DNA from 4 places in the Agrobacterium sp. 10T429 genome. Region 4 is predicted to be linked to each of the others. Evidence: predicted binding sites of a transcription regulator. Region 4 holds the regulator's gene; each other region holds the start of a gene.
The links. Region 4 encodes LexA, which represses DNA repair genes until DNA is damaged. Its sites were predicted from a motif close to TGTTCNNNNTGTGTTCNG; they were not measured.

Region 1 (4,212 bases), on a different contig from region 4:
GATGGCGCTTGCCGTCTCGGTAATGGAGGCGGCCTGCCGTTCAGTGCGCTCAGCGAGCTGGTCTGCACCTACCCGCATTTCCTCCGAGCCGCCGCGAACGGCGGCGGAATTGCCGCCGATGGCCTGCATGGTCTCGCTGAGCCTTGCAAGCGCCGTATTGAAGTTGTGGCGCAGGCTTTCAAGATCGTCTGGGAAGACAGTCTCAATGCGATAGGCGAGATTGCCGTTTGCCAGTCGATCCAGCCCTTCGTCAAGAGAACGCACGACCATCTGCAGGGTGCCGGCCTCGGCCTCTCGTTCCGCAAGATGTGCGCGGCGTGCCGTTTCGGCTTCCTCGCGCGTGCGAGACGTGGTCGCTTCCATTTCCCGCTGCAAAATGAGTTTTTCGCGGAAACTGCCAAGCGCGCGCGCCATGCGGCCGATCTCGTCCTTGCGGTCCTGATTGCCGATCTCGGCATCGAGACGGCCTGCCGCCACTTCGCCGGTCAGCCCGGCCAGCTTCTCCAGCGGTGCGAACAGGCGCCGTGCAAAAAAGGCAGTTGCCGCGCACATGGCTGCCAGAACGCAAAGGCCGATGACGGCTAGCGTGCCAGCAATCGAAATGGAACCGGCGTTCAACTCACTGCGCAACATGCTTTCCACCGCGAGGTATTTTTCACCGGCAAACGAGAAGGCGCGGGCATAGGCATTGGCTTCGCCGTCCGGACGGTTGATCTTGGCAATCGTCATACCGGACGTATTGAGTGCTTGTGCATGGAAGCCATAGATTGCCGGATTAAGGCTGACGAGACCGTTGCCGTCCACGCCCAGAACCTTGCCATCGGCGGAAACGATCGCGGATTGTTCGGAGCTGCCGGCGGAGATGCCTTTCGCGAGGATCTGGCTGAAGACCTCTTGTTTGACGCGGAAGAGAACGATGCCCTTGAACGCACCGAATTTGACTACCGGAATGCCGAAATAGATGCCGGCCTCTTTGGTCGCGGCGTCGACGCGCAGGCCGGAGAAACTCGTCTGCGCCACGTCGTTCACGGCTTTTCCTGCGTTGGTGGCTCCGCGCGCAAAAGCAGCCCCAAGGCCGCTATCCGCCCAGGCGCCACCCGTGACGGTTTCCCCGAAAGCCGGTCCTTTCAGATAGGAGTAATAAACCGTGCCGGCCGGATCGATGAAGAGAACATCGCTGAATGGGGTTCCCTTGAGGTAGCCGCCGATATCCGTCTGGGTTTTTTCATGGGTGGAATAATAAAAGCCGCTCGGATTTTCGGGCTTGATGAGCTTTTCTTTCTCTCCGTAGGGGTTTTCCTTGACGAAGACGCGTTGCAGTTCCGCCTTTGCGTCGCCGGAACTCTTCTGCACGGTGCCCCAGCCGCTGCGCATGGAAACTACCGCCATTTGCAGGGATTCGATCTTGGCGATAGAATCCGCCTGCGTTTCAAGCTGCTCAAGGCGTTCCTGCAGCATATCGCCCCTGAAGACGAGAATGCTCTCCATGGATTTCGACGCCTGTTCCTCGAGAACGCCGCTGCTGCTTTGATAGCCGAGAAGCGTGAGAGCCCCGGTCGAGATCGTCATCAGCGCAAGGAAAATCACGAGCACTTTGGTGGATATGGAATGAAAACGGTTCAGCATGGCCGATGCAGCCCTCAATGCCGTATCACTTCCCGCACCATGCATTGATGGCGCCACCGGATGGCTGATATGGCGAAAATATTGCGCTGCGGATCATCATGTCCGCAGCTCCCCTTTTTTGATTTTGTGCGGGAACAATGCGGTACGCGGTTTAAGCAGAGGTAAATGCTGCACTGCAAATTTGATCAATGTTGTCGTTTTGTTCACTTATCGCTGGCAGGGTCGCAGCCGAAAAGATAGGGTGGCTTATGCAAAAGACGATTCGAATCATCGGTATCGACCCCGGGTTGCGGCGCACCGGATGGGGTGTCATCGAAACCTTCGGCAACAGCCTTCGGTTTGTCGCTTCCGGCACGGTGACATCGGATGGTGATATGGATCTCGCCTCCCGCCTGTGCCAGTTGCATGATGGGCTGGCGGATACTGTTCACAGCTATCAACCCGATGAGGCGGCGGTGGAGCAGACGTTCGTGAACAAGGATGCTGTCGCCACGCTGAAGCTCGGTCAGGCGCGCGGCATTGCCATGCTGGTTCCGGCGCGGGCAGGGTTGCCTGTTTTCGAGTATGCGCCGAACGCGGTCAAAAAAGCCGTCATAGGTGTTGGGCACGGCGAAAAGCAGCAAATCCACATGATGCTGAAAATCCTGATGCCGAAAGCAGAATTCAAGGGTAACGATGCGGCGGACGCCTTGGCGATCGCAATCTGCCACGCCCATAATCGCGGCGGCGACAGGATGGCGCGGCTATTGGCGGCCGGTTGAATATTGAAGTCTCATTGCAGCGGGCGGCATCATGATTGGGAAACTTAAAGGCACCATCGAGGAAATCGGCGCGGATTACGTGCTGGTGGATGTGCACGGCGTTTGTTACGTCGCCTATTGCTCGGCGCGCACACTCTCAAAAATAGGTTCCGCTGGTGAAGCGGTCGTCCTCTTCATCGAAACCTATGTGCGCGAAGACCAGCTGAGGCTGTTCGGCTTTTTGTCGGCACTTGAGCGGGAATGGTTCAATCTGCTGCAGAGCGTGCAGGGGGTAGGTTCGAAAGTGGCGCTGGCCGTCTTGTCTACCCTGTCGCCTTCTGAACTCGCCAATGCGATAGCGCTGCAGGACAAGGTGATGATTTCACGTGCGCCGGGCGTAGGGCCGAAGGTGGCGGTGCGCCTCGTTACCGAGCTTCGCAACAAGGCGCCTGCCTTTGCAGGAGAAGCTTCGGCTTCCATCGGGCTCAAGCAGGAACTTGGCGAGGGTGTCGCCTCCGCGCCGGTGGCGGATGCCGTGTCGGCGCTCACCAATCTCGGCTATTCACGCGATCAGGCCGCAAATGCCGTTGCGGCCGCGCTGAAGAACGGCGGGGAGGGCGGCGACAGTGCCAAACTCATCCGGCTCGGCCTGCGCGAACTTTCACGCTAAGCTGCGCGCAGCAAGCGAACGAAGCCGGGTGCGATGCTGAATTTCGTGAAGCGCCTTCGTGCGACAGTCGTGATATAGCGGCGAAGACCATCTCCTGAATTGGTTTAGAACAATGGAATGCCCTCTATGAGCGATGCGGACAGACTGATTTCGGCGGACAAGCGCGGTGAAGATATCGACACCACAATGCGCCCGCAGTCGCTGGACGATTTTACCGGCCAGGCCGAGGCTCGCGCCAATCTCAAGGTGTTTATCGAGGCGGCAAAGAACCGTGGCGAGGCGCTGGACCATGTGTTGTTCGTCGGGCCTCCCGGTCTCGGCAAAACCACGCTGGCGCAGATCATGGCCAAGGAGCTTGGCGTCAACTTCAAGTCCACCTCCGGACCAGTGATCGCCAAGGCTGGCGACCTTGCCGCACTTTTGACCAATCTCGAGGAGCGCGATGTGCTCTTCATCGATGAAATCCATCGTCTCAACCCGGCAGTCGAGGAAATTCTCTATCCGGCAATGGAGGATTTCCAGCTCGACCTCATCATCGGTGAGGGGCCTGCGGCCCGCTCGGTAAAGATCGATCTTTCCAAGTTCACCCTCGTTGCCGCGACCACGCGTCTTGGTTTGCTGACAACGCCGCTGCGCGACCGCTTCGGCATTCCTGTCCGTTTGGCCTTCTACACTGTCGACGAGCTGGAACTGATCGTTCGGCGCGGCGCGCGGCTGATGGGTCTGAACATGACCGACGATGGCGCACGCGAGATAGCAAGGCGTGCACGCGGCACGCCGCGCATCGCCGGACGGCTCTTGCGCCGGGTTCGCGATTTCGCTGAGGTGGCCCGGGCGGAAGCCGTCACCCGTGAGATTGCCGACGAAGCGCTGACGCGGTTGCTTGTCGACAAAATGGGTCTCGATCAGCTGGACATGCGCTATCTGACCATGATCGCGGTCAATTTCGGCGGCGGCCCTGTTGGTATCGAGACCATCGCCGCTGGCTTGTCGGAGCCGCGTGATGCGATCGAAGACATCATAGAACCATACATGATCCAGCAGGGTTTCATCCAGCGCACGCCGCGCGGCCGCGTTCTGACCGGCACTGCCTGGAAACATCTGGGCATGCAGCCGCCTAAAGATCTCGAGGCGGCGCAATTCCGGCTGACGCTGGAAGAGGATTGAGGGAACAAG
Region 2 (4,212 bases), on a different contig from region 4:
TAATCCTCCCGAAATAAGCTGATCAAGCGCGCTGCGGCAAAAGCGGATAACCGACCATCACAGCGCGGCCGGCAAGGGCGGCAAGCACGGCCTTCAACGCATCGCCGGGAATGAAGGCGAGCGAACCCATGAACGCCTTTTCAAACCCGAGCCCGACCACCAGCGCCAGATAGGAGATGCCGAAGGCATAAAGCACGACCACGCCGCCGGCGAGGCTGGCGATGAAGAAACCGATACCCTGCGTCAGAGCCGACTGGCCGCGATTGACGAGTTTTTCCGAGAGCATGCCGGTGACGAAAGCGGCAGCAATCCAGCCGATCAGGAAGCCCGTGGTCGGCGTGGTGAAGATGGAAAGGCCGCCGCGTCCGCCTGAGAGGACTGGCAGGCCGATGGCGGCGATGAGGATGGTCAGAAGAACCGCGAGCGTGCCGCGTTTCGCCCCCAGCACGACACCGGCCAGCATGACGCCAAGCGACTGCGCGGTGATGGGCACCGGAATGAAACCAAGCGTGATCGGCGGCAAAAGTCCGAGTGCGATGATGATGGCGGAAAACAGCGAGATCAGCACAAGGTCGCGGGTCGTCATGGCTCGGGAACTCCGGATGGTTGTTTTGCCGTCAGCTTTGGCCTCTGAAACCGCGCGCGTCAATGGCGTCGGCAATGGCATCCGCATCCTTCAACGTCATAATGACGAGCGGCACGATGATCGTGGCCAGCCGAACGGGGAGGCCGCGCGCCCGGTGCGCATCGCGCACGGCATGGTAACGATTGACGATCTCAGGCACGAACCGCACGACGAGCCCGACCGCAAGCCCGATATCGGCCGCCTTGACCAGCCCCAGCCTTTCCAGCGGGGCGGCGGCAAGCGCGATTTCGTCCATGAATTGCGAAATGCTGACGGTGATGGTGACGGCGGTGGCGAGAAGCGCCAGTGCAGTCAGCCGCAAAAGATTGACACTCGCATCGTGTATCGGAAGCAGCAGATAGCTGAAGGCGGCAACGAGGAGAATGGTCAGCATCACCGGGCGTAGCCGCAGGCCGATCTCGCGGAATTGCAGCCGCGTCTCGCGCAGAATGGCAGCGGCCACAACGACGGCGCATCCCAGCAAAAGCAGGTCGCGGGTGAGAAACAGCGCAATGCTGAAAACCATCAGCGTCACGAGCTTGAGGCGCGGAGAGACGCGGTAGAGCCAGCCCGTGCCTTCGACATGAAGGGACTTCATCGCGACGCAACCTCCAGATAACGTGCCACCGCCTCTTCGGGGTTGGCGTCTGCAACAAGCTCGCCTTCGTGAAAAACCAGTACGCGATCGAAGCCGGAAAGCAGCGGCAGATCATGGGTGATGACGACAAGCGCCTGCGACAGCGCAGCCATTGTCTTCTCAACGATCGCGCGGTTTTTGAGGTCGAGCTGATTGGTCGGTTCATCGAGAATGAGGATTTGCGGTTCAGTGACCAGCAGGGCGGCCAGCGCCGCCAGCTGCAATTCGCCGCCGGAAAGCTCGTGCGCGCGCCGTTCTTCCAGATGAGCGATACCGAGCCGGGCAAGCACGGCCTTGACCCGCGTTTCTGTCTCCGTCTTGCCGATACCGAGTCGCTTGAGGCCGAAGGCGACATCGTCGCGTATGATCGGCAGGATGATCTGGTTCTGCGGATTCTGGAAGATGAAACCGACTGCCTGCAATACCGCTCTCGCATCTTTGACGGTGTCGAGACCGTTCACCGACACCTTGCCGCCCGTCGGCTTTGTCAGACCATTGATAAGCCGCGCAAAGGTGGTCTTGCCCGAGCCGTTGAGGCCGATGACGCCGATACGCCGTTCAGTCAATGTCAGGGACACGGGCTGTAAAGCCTGCCTGCCCTCGAAGGCGACGCCTGCGGTGTCGAAACGGATTTCCAAGATTGATGCATCCCTCTATCGCTTTCCGGTTCTATATCGTGTCATCAACAGAAGTGAAACAAAGAACAAAAAAAGAACATTGCAATCCTGAAAAAGCCGTCATACCTTCTGCTTTATGACGATCAAGGTTTCAAACGAAGCGGCAAGGCGGATTTTTCTGGCGCGGCAGGGGCTTTGCTCTCCGCCCGGAAAGGCGCTTTCCAAGGATGGCCTGCTGCAGCTCATTACCGATATCGGTTTCGTGCAGGTGGACAGTATCGGCACGGTGGAGCGCGCCCATCACCAGATAATATTCTCCCGAAACCAGACCTACAGGCGCGAACATCTGACGGCACTGCTGGAAAAGGACCGCGCGCTGTTCGAGCACTGGACGCATGATGCCTCCATCGTGCCGACCGAATTTTACCCATATTGGAAGCACCGCTTCCGCCGCCGCGAGCCGATCATTCAGGAGCGCTGGCGCAAATGGCACGGTGAGGGGTTCGATGCGGCTTTCGCCGAGACGCTGGAGCGCATCGCCGCCACGGGCCCTGTTCTGGCGCGTGAGTTAAAGGAGGAGGGGCATCAGTCCGGCGGCTGGTGGAACTGGCATCCTTCCAAGACCGCACTCGAATATCTGTGGCACACCGGCAAGCTTGCCATATCCGGCCGCGTGAATTTCCAGAAGGTCTATGATCTGGCGGAGCGGGTCATTCCCGGCGAGCACCACGAAAGCGAAGTGGAGCATACGCAATTCGTCGACTGGGCCTGCCGGCAGGCGCTCACCCGGCTGGGTTTTGCCACCCATGGCGAAATCGCCGCCTTTTTTGATCTCGTTACCCCGCAGGAGGCGAGGGACTGGGTCAAGAGCCACCGTGACGAACTGTGCGAGGTCTCGCTTCTCGCAAGCGATGGCGGTGCTGCCCGCCCGTCCTATGCATTTGCGGATTTCAGCGCCGATGTCGCCAACCTGCCGGAACCGTCGTCCCGCGTCCGTGTGCTGAGCCCCTTCGATCCGCTGTTGCGCGACCGCAACCGCACGGAGCGGCTGTTTGGCTTCTATTACCGTATCGAGGTCTTCGTACCCGAGCCGAAACGGCAATATGGCTATTACGTCTTCCCGCTTCTGGAAGGCGACCGGCTGATCGGCCGTATCGACATGAAGGCAGACCGCAAGCGCAGCACGCTGGATGTGCGCCGCCTGTGGCTGGAACCGGGCGTGCGCGCCTCAGCGGGAAGGCTCGAGAAACTAGACGCGGAATTGTCGCGGCTTGCGAAGTTTACGGGAGTGGAGAGTGTGAATTATCTGGAGGGGTGGCGGGATGTGTAATTGCGCCTTGAGCCGGCGACTGCCTCTTCCGTCATGCTCGGGCCCGTCCCGAGCATCTGCAACGGAAAATGTATAGGATGCGTCTGCAGATCCTCGGCACAAGACCGAGGATGACGCCGGACGGGCGGAGAGGACGCCAAATCGAAGCGCCCTCGCGACGTCCCTAAATCACCCGATATCCGTTGCTGAAATCTTGATCCCGAAGCCTTCCAGCCCGACATAGTGGCGCTCGCGGGTTGTCATCAGCTTGATCGAGCTGATGCCGAGGTCTTTGAGAATCTGCGCGCCGAGGCCGATTTCCAGCCACTCATTTTCGCGGGAGCGGGCCTGTGCGTGCGCTTCGTCGGGATCACGCGCCTTGCGCCGTCCGTCCACCTGGCCGACGCCGACAGAACCTTCGCGTAGATAGACGATGACGCCGCGGCCTTCTTCGGCGATCTTCTGCATATAGTGCTGCACCGGCTGGCGGTCGCCGAACACGTCGTCAGCAACGTTTTCAGGGTGCAGGCGGACGGGAATGTCGACGCCATCGCGGATATCGCCGAAAATCACCGCCATATGCTGCATCCGGTCCCATGGCAGGGAATAGGTATGCGCCTTGGCCGGTCCGAACGGGGTTTGGATGGTGAAGGAGGATTCCATCTCCACCAGCGTTTCCTTGCGCTGGCGATAGGCGATCAGATCGGCGACCGAAACATGCTTCATGCCGTGTTTTTCGGCGAAATCCAGGACCTGCGGCCCGCGCATCACGGTGCCATCGTCATTGACCAGCTCGCTGATGACGCCGATGGGTGGCAGGCCGGCGAGCCGGCAGAGATCGACGGCCGCTTCGGTATGGCCGGAACGCATCAGCACGCCGCCTTCGCGGGAAATCAGCGGGAAAATGTGGCCTGGCCGAGTGAAATCCGACGCGCCGACATTCGGGTTGGCGAGGTTGCGCACCGTCAAGGTGCGGTCATCCGCGGAAATACCGGTCGTCGTGCCATGCTTGAAATCGACGCTG
Region 3 (4,212 bases), 470 kb from region 4:
GCATGACTGGGATTCTCACCCTGCCATCACCCTCAAATTTGAGGATAATCCAGCCTCTAACGCTTAGTTAAGCGCCACAGCAATCTCTGCTGCGAGCTGGGCATTGTTGCGTACCAGCGCGATATTGGTCGCGAGGCTGCGGCCGTCGGTCAGGCGGAAGATATCGCCGAGCAGGAAGGGCGTTACGGCCTTGCCGGTGATGTCCTCGCGCTCGGCGTGGGAAATGGCGCGATTGATGTAGATTTCCATCTCCTCGCGCGGAATTTCGTCCTCTTCCGGCACTGGATTGGCAATCAGCATACCGCCATCGATGCCGAGCTGTTCGCGGGTCGTCTGGAAATTGGCGATGGCTGCAGGGCTGTTGAGCGACAGCGGGCTGGGAAGGCCCGAAGAACGCGACCAGAAAGCCGGGAACTCTTCCGAACCGAAAGTCACGACAGGCACGCCGTTGGTTTCGAGAACTTCCAGCGTCTTAGGGATGTCAAGAATGGCCTTGGCGCCGGCGCAGACGACGATCACGCCGGTTTTGGCAAGCTCGGTCAGATCGGCGGAAATATCGAAGGTCTCCTCCGCGCCCTTGTGTACACCGCCGATGCCGCCGGTGGCGAAAACGCGGATGCCGGCGCGGGCAGCGGCAATCATGGTGGCTGCCACTGTCGTGGCACCGGTGCGGCGCTCGGCAATCGCAAAGGCAATATCGGCGCGCGAGACCTTCATGGCGTCGGTGGTCTGGGCAAGCGCTTCGAGCTGCTCCTTCTCGAGGCCGATATGCAGCGTGCCGTGAATGACGGCGATGGTTGCCGGAACGGCTCCCTGATCGCGGATGATCTGTTCGACGCCTTCAGCCATCTCGATATTGCCGGGATAGGGCATGCCGTGGGTGATGATGGTCGATTCCAGCGCGACGATCGGCGCGCCGCGCTGTTTGGCAGCGGCAACCTCTTGCGAATAGACGATGGGCAGGAGCGGGGAGATGGGGCGGGTCATTCTGTTTGTTCCAGACTATAAAAAAACGGGTTCATGCCAGCATTTCGGCCTTGGGGACAAGCCCCAACATGGTCTCGACACTGTCTTTTGACAGGTCTTGGGCGGTGGCGAAAGGCGATTGCACGGTGATGGCGGCCGCCGCGGCACCCAGTCGCAGGGCCTCAGTGATGGTTTTGCCCTCCATAATCGCGGCGAGATAACCTGACGCCATGGCGTCTCCGGCGCCGGTTACGTCTTTCACCTCGCGGATGATGGGTGGGTGGAGGCTTGCGGTTTGCGTCGCGTTGAAGGCTACCACTTCGCTTGCGCCACGGGTGATGACGCCGCTGGCAAGGCCTGCCCTGCGGAGAATGCCCGGCCAGTCGCGAACATTGTCTGCCGTCTGTCCCGTCAGCGCGCGCGCCTCTGCCTCGTTCATGAAGAGAATGTCGATATCGGCGAGCATGTCCTTCAGCTTCACCGCCTTGGCGGGCGAAATGGCGATGGCCGCGAGCGGCTTTTGGCAGGCGCGGGCAATGAGACCGAGCGCCTTCAACGTATCCTCCGGCAGATTGGCATCGCAAAGCAGAAGGTCGCTCGCGGTAATCGCGTCACGCACCGCGCGAACTTTGAGGCGGCGCGGCGAAAACAGCTTGTAGAGGTCCATATCCGCAAGTGCGATGACAAGATTGCCGTCGCGCTCCAGAATGGCGGTGTAGCTTGGCGTGCGGCGATCGAGGAAAACGAAGGGCGTATCTTCCACGCCCGCCTGCCTTGCTGCCTCCGCCACCGCTTCGCCGGTGACGTCGCCGCCGCGCGGTGCGATGATACGGACGGCAAAACCGAGCCGGGAAAGATTGCGCGCCGCGTTGAAACCGCCGCCGCCAGCCTCTTCCATCCATGAGCCAGGATTGCTGGCGCCGGGCGCCGTTTCAGTCTCGATCATGCCGCGCCTGTCTATATGCGCGCCGCCCAGAACGAGTATTTTCTTCACGCTTGTGTTTCCCTCTTTCGCGGATGGAAAAGGTGGACGATTCGTCCCAATCTTCTGTTTGTTCCCCTTCACATCCGGTCCGCAGCGATAGGCCGGACACGGAAAAACGAAAGCAGAACAAACCACTTATCGCTATTTGTTTTCAATATGCTGGCTGCGCCTTGCGATATGAGAACAAATAGAGTACACCCTATTTCCATACTGCTTCATTGCCTGTGCGGCTTCAATAACCTAAAGGTGGATCGGATGGCACAAAATTCTTTGCGTCTCGTAGAGGATAAATCGGTGGATAAAAGCAAGGCACTGGAAGCGGCGCTCTCCCAGATCGAACGGTCGTTCGGCAAGGGATCGATCATGAAGCTCGGTTCCAATGAAAACGTGGTTGAAGTAGAGACCATTTCGACGGGTTCTCTCAGCCTGGATATAGCGCTCGGTATCGGCGGTTTGCCGAAGGGGCGTATCGTTGAGATTTACGGTCCGGAAAGCTCCGGTAAGACGACGCTTGCGTTGCAGACGATCGCGGAAGCCCAGAAGAAGGGCGGCATCTGCGCCTTCGTGGATGCCGAGCACGCGCTCGATCCGGTCTATGCCCGCAAGCTCGGTGTGGATTTGCAGAACCTTCTGATCTCGCAGCCGGATACGGGAGAGCAGGCGCTTGAAATCACCGATACGCTGGTGCGCTCCGGTGCCGTCGACATTCTGGTGGTGGACTCGGTTGCGGCGCTGACGCCGCGTGCCGAAATCGAAGGCGAGATGGGCGACAGCCTGCCGGGCCTTCAGGCACGTCTGATGAGCCAGGCGCTGCGCAAGCTGACCGCCTCGATCTCCAAGTCGAAGTGCATGGTGATCTTCATCAACCAGATCCGCATGAAGATCGGCGTCATGTTCGGTTCGCCGGAAACGACGACGGGCGGTAATGCGCTTAAATTCTACGCCTCGGTGCGTCTCGACATTCGCCGTATCGGCGCCGTCAAGGAGCGTGAAGAGGTTGTCGGCAACCAGACTCGCGTCAAGGTCGTCAAGAACAAGATGGCACCGCCTTTCAAGCAGGTGGAATTCGACATCATGTATGGTGAAGGCGTTTCCAAGACCGGCGAGCTTGTCGATCTCGGCGTGAAAGCCGGTATCGTCGAGAAATCCGGTGCATGGTTCTCCTATAACAGCCAGCGTTTGGGGCAGGGGCGTGAAAATGCCAAGACCTTCCTGCGCGACAATCCGGAAATGGCAAGCGAGATCGAACTGGCGCTGCGCCAGAACGCCGGTCTGATCGCCGATCGGTTCCTGCAGAATGGCGGCCCGGAAGCTGGCGAAAGCGACGACGGTCCCGACGAGGGCTGATGCATTCGAAGGTCCGGGCGTTCGCGTCCGGTGGCTTTGCCGGCATGAGCCGGTATGGATCAAAAGGGTCGTGCGATTTTCCTCGCGTGGCCCTTTTTCTTTGCCTAGACGCCTTGGTGCGCCTCCATGGCTGGACAGGGCAGGATGCGGACGATAAAAGCCTTTGATTTTGCAAGATAGCCATCATTCGGGATGGCGGTGATGGACTCCAGCTGTGAGCGGTGTGTGGGCATGAGCGGTGTGAATGAAATTCGGTCGACCTTTCTCGACTACTTCAAGAAGAACGGACACGAGATTGTGCCCTCCAGCCCGCTGGTGCCGCGCAACGATCCGACGCTGATGTTCACCAATGCCGGCATGGTGCAGTTCAAGAACGTCTTCACCGGTCTCGAAAGCCGTCCTTATTCCACCGCCGCCTCGGCGCAGAAATGCGTGCGCGCCGGTGGCAAGCATAACGACCTCGACAATGTCGGTTATACGGCCCGTCACCATACGTTCTTCGAAATGCTCGGCAATTTCTCCTTTGGCGACTATTTCAAGGAAGAGGCGATTACCCATGCCTGGAACCTGATCACCAAGGAATTCGGCATCGATCGCAACCGTCTGCTGGTCACGGTCTATCACACCGACGACGAGGCTTTTAATCTCTGGAAGAAGATCGCCGGTTTCTCTGACGATCGCATCATCCGTATTCCGACCAGCGATAATTTCTGGGCCATGGGCGATACCGGTCCGTGCGGTCCCTGCTCGGAAATCTTCTATGACCACGGCGATCATATCTGGGGCGGACCGCCCGGCTCGCCGGAAGAGGATGGCGACCGTTTCATCGAGATCTGGAACCTCGTCTTCATGCAATATGAGCAGCTGACGAAGGAAGAGCGCATCGATCTGCCGCGCCCTTCTATCGACACCGG
Region 4 (4,212 bases):
TCATTGAGCTTGGCAAGCACGTTCTTCATGTCCCAGGGCGCCAGAAACTGGCCTTTCTTGACGTTGATGACGCGGCCGGTTTTGGCGGCAGCAACGAGAAGATCGGTCTGGCGGCTGAGGAACGCCGGGATCTGCAGCACGTCCACTACCTCGGAAACGATGGCGCATTGCTCTTCCGTGTGGATGTCGGTCAGAACAGGAAAACCGAATTCCTTTTTGAGATCGGCAAAAACCTGCATCGCGTTATCCAGGCCGATGCCGCGTTTTCCGGAAAGCGAAGTGCGGTTCGCCTTGTCGAAAGAGGACTTGTAGACAAGCCCTATTCCCAGCTTGTCGCAAAGCTCCTTCAGGACGCCAGCGATCATGAAGGCATGTTCGCGGCTTTCCATCTGGCACGGACCGGCAATCAGCGAAAACCGCTCGGCATTCGAGAAGGAAACCTTGCTGGCGCCATCGCCGGCAGTGACTTTAAGATTGTTCGTAACGCTCATCATTTTTCCTCGAAGGCGAAGGCAACGCCCTGACCGGGTGCCGCGGGCACTACCAGACGGCCGTCCGCTTTTGCGCAGGACACGCCATTAGCAGTAAGCACCGCCTCTGTCACGGCAAGATCGTGCGACGAAAAGACAATGCCCGCGCCGCGCAATCCGCCTTCGTTGCCATCCTGAGCATTCAGGGCCGGCCCGCTGAAAGCCGGTTTTCCGGTCAATCTGATGCTGGCATTGCCGGTCGCAAAAACCATATCACCGCCCGGAGACCATTTGCCTTCACAGGCAAACACTGTCTCGATCAGGCCCGCCACCTTCATGTCGCCGCCGGAAAACAGGACGATTTCACTCAGGCCGGTGACACCATTGGCGTGGCGCTCCAGCATGGTGCGATCGCCCGGAAGGGCTTGAAGCCGTTGACAACTGAACAAAAAGAAATCCGCGGCCGCCCCGCTTGCCGCAAAAGCCAGCCGGAACGCCGCCTCGCCTTGCGAGCCATCCGGCATCCGAACAGGCCGCGAAAACTCGAAAACGTCGCCCGCCGAAAGGCCGGCTGCCCGAAACCGCTCATGGTCAACCAAGGCGTCTTCAGTCCTGGCGACAAGAGCCGAAAAACCCTCCTGCCCGTCCCGTTGCCGGAAGGCCACATCCCTGCCGGTGAACACATCACCCCTCTCTATTGAGGCATTATATTTAGCCGGATCAGCAATTGCGAGCGGCTCCAGATAGGTGCCATCGGCGAAAAATACGCAGGCATTTTGGGTGCCGAAAGGATGCAGTGCCTCCGGCGCAACCGTAAAGCCAAGACTGACGAGGCGCTTCACGGCGACGCCTATGACTTCCACGGGCAAAACGAGATGGTCAACGCTATGGGGTTTCGTCATGACATGTATCCTGCTGGCCTTCCGCCCGGAGCATGCCGGGACGGTTTTGACCGCACAAAAGCACAATTGCGTGCTAAGAGGCAAATCATCACAGCAACAGATGGCACCTTCACGAAATTTTAGGGGATTGCAGAACACATATGGAACATATAGTGTTCGTTCTGTATTTGTTTCGCGACTTCCACTACGATTCTAAAGGGTGTTTTCCTCATGCTCACGCGCAAACAGCAGGAATTGCTTCTCTTCATTCATGAACGAATGAAAGAGTCCGGCGTGCCGCCCTCCTTCGATGAAATGAAGGACGCACTCGATCTTGCTTCGAAATCCGGCATCCACCGCCTGATAACCGCTCTCGAAGAGCGAGGATTCATTCGTCGGCTACCGAATAGAGCTCGGGCGCTGGAAGTCATCAAGCTGCCCGAGGCTTATACGCCGGGTGCAAGGCCGCAGCGCGGCTTTTCGCCAAGCGTTATCGAAGGCAGCCTTGGCAAGCCCAAGACGCCGGAACCGGCCCCTGCCCCCAAGACGCCGGCCAACGATCTGGGCGGGGCTGTCACCGTGCCGGTCATGGGCCGCATCGCTGCGGGCGTGCCAATTTCCGCCATCCAGAACAACACGCATGATGTGGCAGTGCCAGTAGACATGCTTGGCACGGGCGAACATTACGCTCTTGAGGTCAAGGGTGATTCGATGATCGAGGCCGGCATTTTCGACGGCGACACAGTCATCATCCGCAACGGCAACACCGCCAATCCCGGGGATATCGTTGTGGCTCTGGTGGATGACGAGGAAGCCACGCTGAAGCGCTTCCGCCGCAAGGGTGCCTCCATCGCGCTCGAGGCGGCAAACCCAGCCTATGAGACCCGTATCTTCGGGCCCGACCGGGTTAAAATTCAGGGCAAGCTGGTGGGGCTGATCCGCCGCTACCATTGATCTTATCGAACCGAGTGTATTCACTTTACAATAGGCGTCATCGTGAAGATGGCGCCTATATATGGTTTGGCTGTTTCCAAACGTGGCGTGCTTTTGCGGGTGCACGAGGATATGCGCCATTCAGCCTATGCGCGTTGCCCTTTCTAAACTGAGTTCCTGCTCCATAAAGATGCTTCGGTTTCGCTACAGGCATGGTGGCGAGTGGGCTGCTCGCTGTAATTGTCGAAGCGATCCCATCCGCTGTTTTTTAGCGACGTTGTTCTGTCGTGTTGCGCAGTCAGTTTTATTGGTCACCAAAGGGTGACTTATCGCAAGGCGCGCTCTCAGCGATCCCACATCACCATTCATCAACGGCGTTTATGGGAGCCATGGATAATTTTCGATATTCCGTGAACGCTTGGCAGGTGTAGAAATACGCGTCATATCTGGGAGATACGCCATGTACGATCTTTATATAGCCAACAAGAACTATTCTTCATGGTCGCTGCGGCCGTGGGTATTGATGCGCACGCTCGGTATCGCCTTTGATGAAAAGCTCATTCCGTTCGGCGAAGGCGTCTCCTTCTCCTCCTTTTCGCCGACGGGCAAGGTGCCCTGCCTAGTCGACGAGGGTATGACGGTTTGGGAAACGCTTTCGATCGTCGAATATCTTGCTGAAAGACACCAGGGCGTCTGGGCAAGCGACAAGCATGCAAGGGCTTGGTCGCGTTCGGCCGCAAGTGAGATGCATGCTGGCTTTTCCTCGCTGCGCAATCTCTATCCCATGTCGGTGGGCATTCGGGTCAAACCCAGGGGCGGCGATGCCGGGCTTAAGGCCGATATAAAGCGGATCGATGCGTTGTGGAGCGAGGGTCTTACAAAATTCGGCGGGCCATATCTTGCCGGTCAGAAGTTCACGGCGGTCGATGCTTTCTTCTGCCCGGTTGCATTCCGTTTCCAGACCTATGGCAGCGCGGATCTTTCGCCAGCAGCGAAAGCCTATTGCGACCGGCTGCTCGCCCTGCCTGCCATGCAAGAATGGTACGAGGCCGGTTTGAAGGAGAGCTGGCGCGACGCTGGTCATGAAGAGGAAGTTGGCGAGATCGGCGAATTGACTGAAGATTTGCGCGCCAAGGCCCGATGATCATCCATGCTGGCGGCAGTCATTGCGACGCCGCCAGCAGCCGGATGATGGGCTGCGGCAGATCACGGTCGAAACGTCCGCTTTTCCAGTCGTAATAACGGTGCTGGCTCCAGGGCCTGTCCGTTCCGGCGATTGCGGCGCGCAGCCCGCTCGCCACACCCTCCTCCCTCTTGTTAGCAAAATCTATTTCCACAGAACCGAGACGCCGCAAGATGTCACGGCTGAGCAGGAGTGCACCCGAGCGGCACTGCGAAAAAGAGGTTCTGCGGGAAACAACGACGATATCGGCAATATCGCAGGCTTTTCCGGCGAAGCGGCCATCGTCCAGAACGACGATCCACTCTCCGCTTGCGGCGCTCGCTACGCACCATATGTCTTTCCTGCAGGTGAAGACGCCAACTTTGGCGTCTTTGAGCGCCGCCGTCATCTCGCGTACCACCACAGCCATGTCTTCGGGCGACAGTTTCGATCTCGAGTCAGAACCAGCAGTATTTGCCATGCTCTCATCATTTATAAAATCTGGCGGCACGGTTTTTTCCGGCAGCAGCAGCGCCCTTTGCCACTGGCCGTAAACGAAGCCCTGCGGACGGGCTTTTGTGGTTGAGACCTTGCCGTCCTCCACGAGTGCCACCAATTCGCCGTCCTCGTGAATCAATAGATCCGGTAGATCACGATAGGCCGTAACTGCCGACACGCCGAAGGCGAAGAGCAGAAACGGGATGCCAAGAAGCGCAAGCCGGCTGCGCAGCAATGTCAGCAGCAGGAAACCCACCGAAGCCAAACC

Region 1: a site for LexA is predicted at 1,816-1,833, ahead of ruvC (crossover junction endodeoxyribonuclease RuvC). Genes of this name have one in related genera too.
Region 2: a site for LexA is predicted at 1,962-1,979, ahead of AC1DCP_RS03105 (energy-coupling factor ABC transporter ATP-binding protein). Genes of this name have one in related genera too.
Region 3: a site for LexA is predicted at 2,131-2,148, ahead of recA (recombinase RecA). Genes of this name have one in related genera too.

What each region holds. Positions count from the first base shown of each region.
Region 1 covers NZ_JBFTGV010000006.1:148,085-152,296, reverse strand. Annotated here, with positions in the region: gene AC1DCP_RS15480 (methyl-accepting chemotaxis protein) at 1-1,626, opposite strand, end outside; gene ruvC (crossover junction endodeoxyribonuclease RuvC) at 1,875-2,387, shown strand; gene ruvA (Holliday junction branch migration protein RuvA) at 2,419-3,036, shown strand; gene ruvB (Holliday junction branch migration DNA helicase RuvB) at 3,163-4,203, shown strand.
Region 2 covers NZ_JBFTGV010000001.1:642,924-647,135, forward strand. Annotated here, with positions in the region: gene AC1DCP_RS03095 (biotin transporter BioY) at 23-586, opposite strand; gene AC1DCP_RS03100 (CbiQ family ECF transporter T component) at 618-1,223, opposite strand; gene AC1DCP_RS03105 (energy-coupling factor ABC transporter ATP-binding protein) at 1,220-1,900, opposite strand; gene AC1DCP_RS03110 (winged helix-turn-helix domain-containing protein) at 2,016-3,209, shown strand; gene ribB (3,4-dihydroxy-2-butanone-4-phosphate synthase) at 3,378-4,212, opposite strand, start outside.
Region 3 covers NZ_JBFTGV010000002.1:47,715-51,926, forward strand. Annotated here, with positions in the region: gene AC1DCP_RS05200 (pseudouridine-5'-phosphate glycosidase) at 64-987, opposite strand; gene AC1DCP_RS05205 (carbohydrate kinase family protein) at 1,019-1,960, opposite strand; gene recA (recombinase RecA) at 2,207-3,298, shown strand; gene alaS (alanine--tRNA ligase) at 3,530-4,212, shown strand, end outside.
Region 4 covers NZ_JBFTGV010000002.1:516,665-520,876, forward strand. Annotated here, with positions in the region: gene kdsA (3-deoxy-8-phosphooctulonate synthase) at 1-491, opposite strand, end outside; gene AC1DCP_RS07545 (VOC family protein) at 491-1,372, opposite strand; gene lexA (transcriptional repressor LexA) at 1,583-2,305, shown strand; gene AC1DCP_RS07555 (glutathione S-transferase family protein) at 2,745-3,428, shown strand; gene AC1DCP_RS07560 (ComEC/Rec2 family competence protein) at 3,448-4,212, opposite strand, start outside.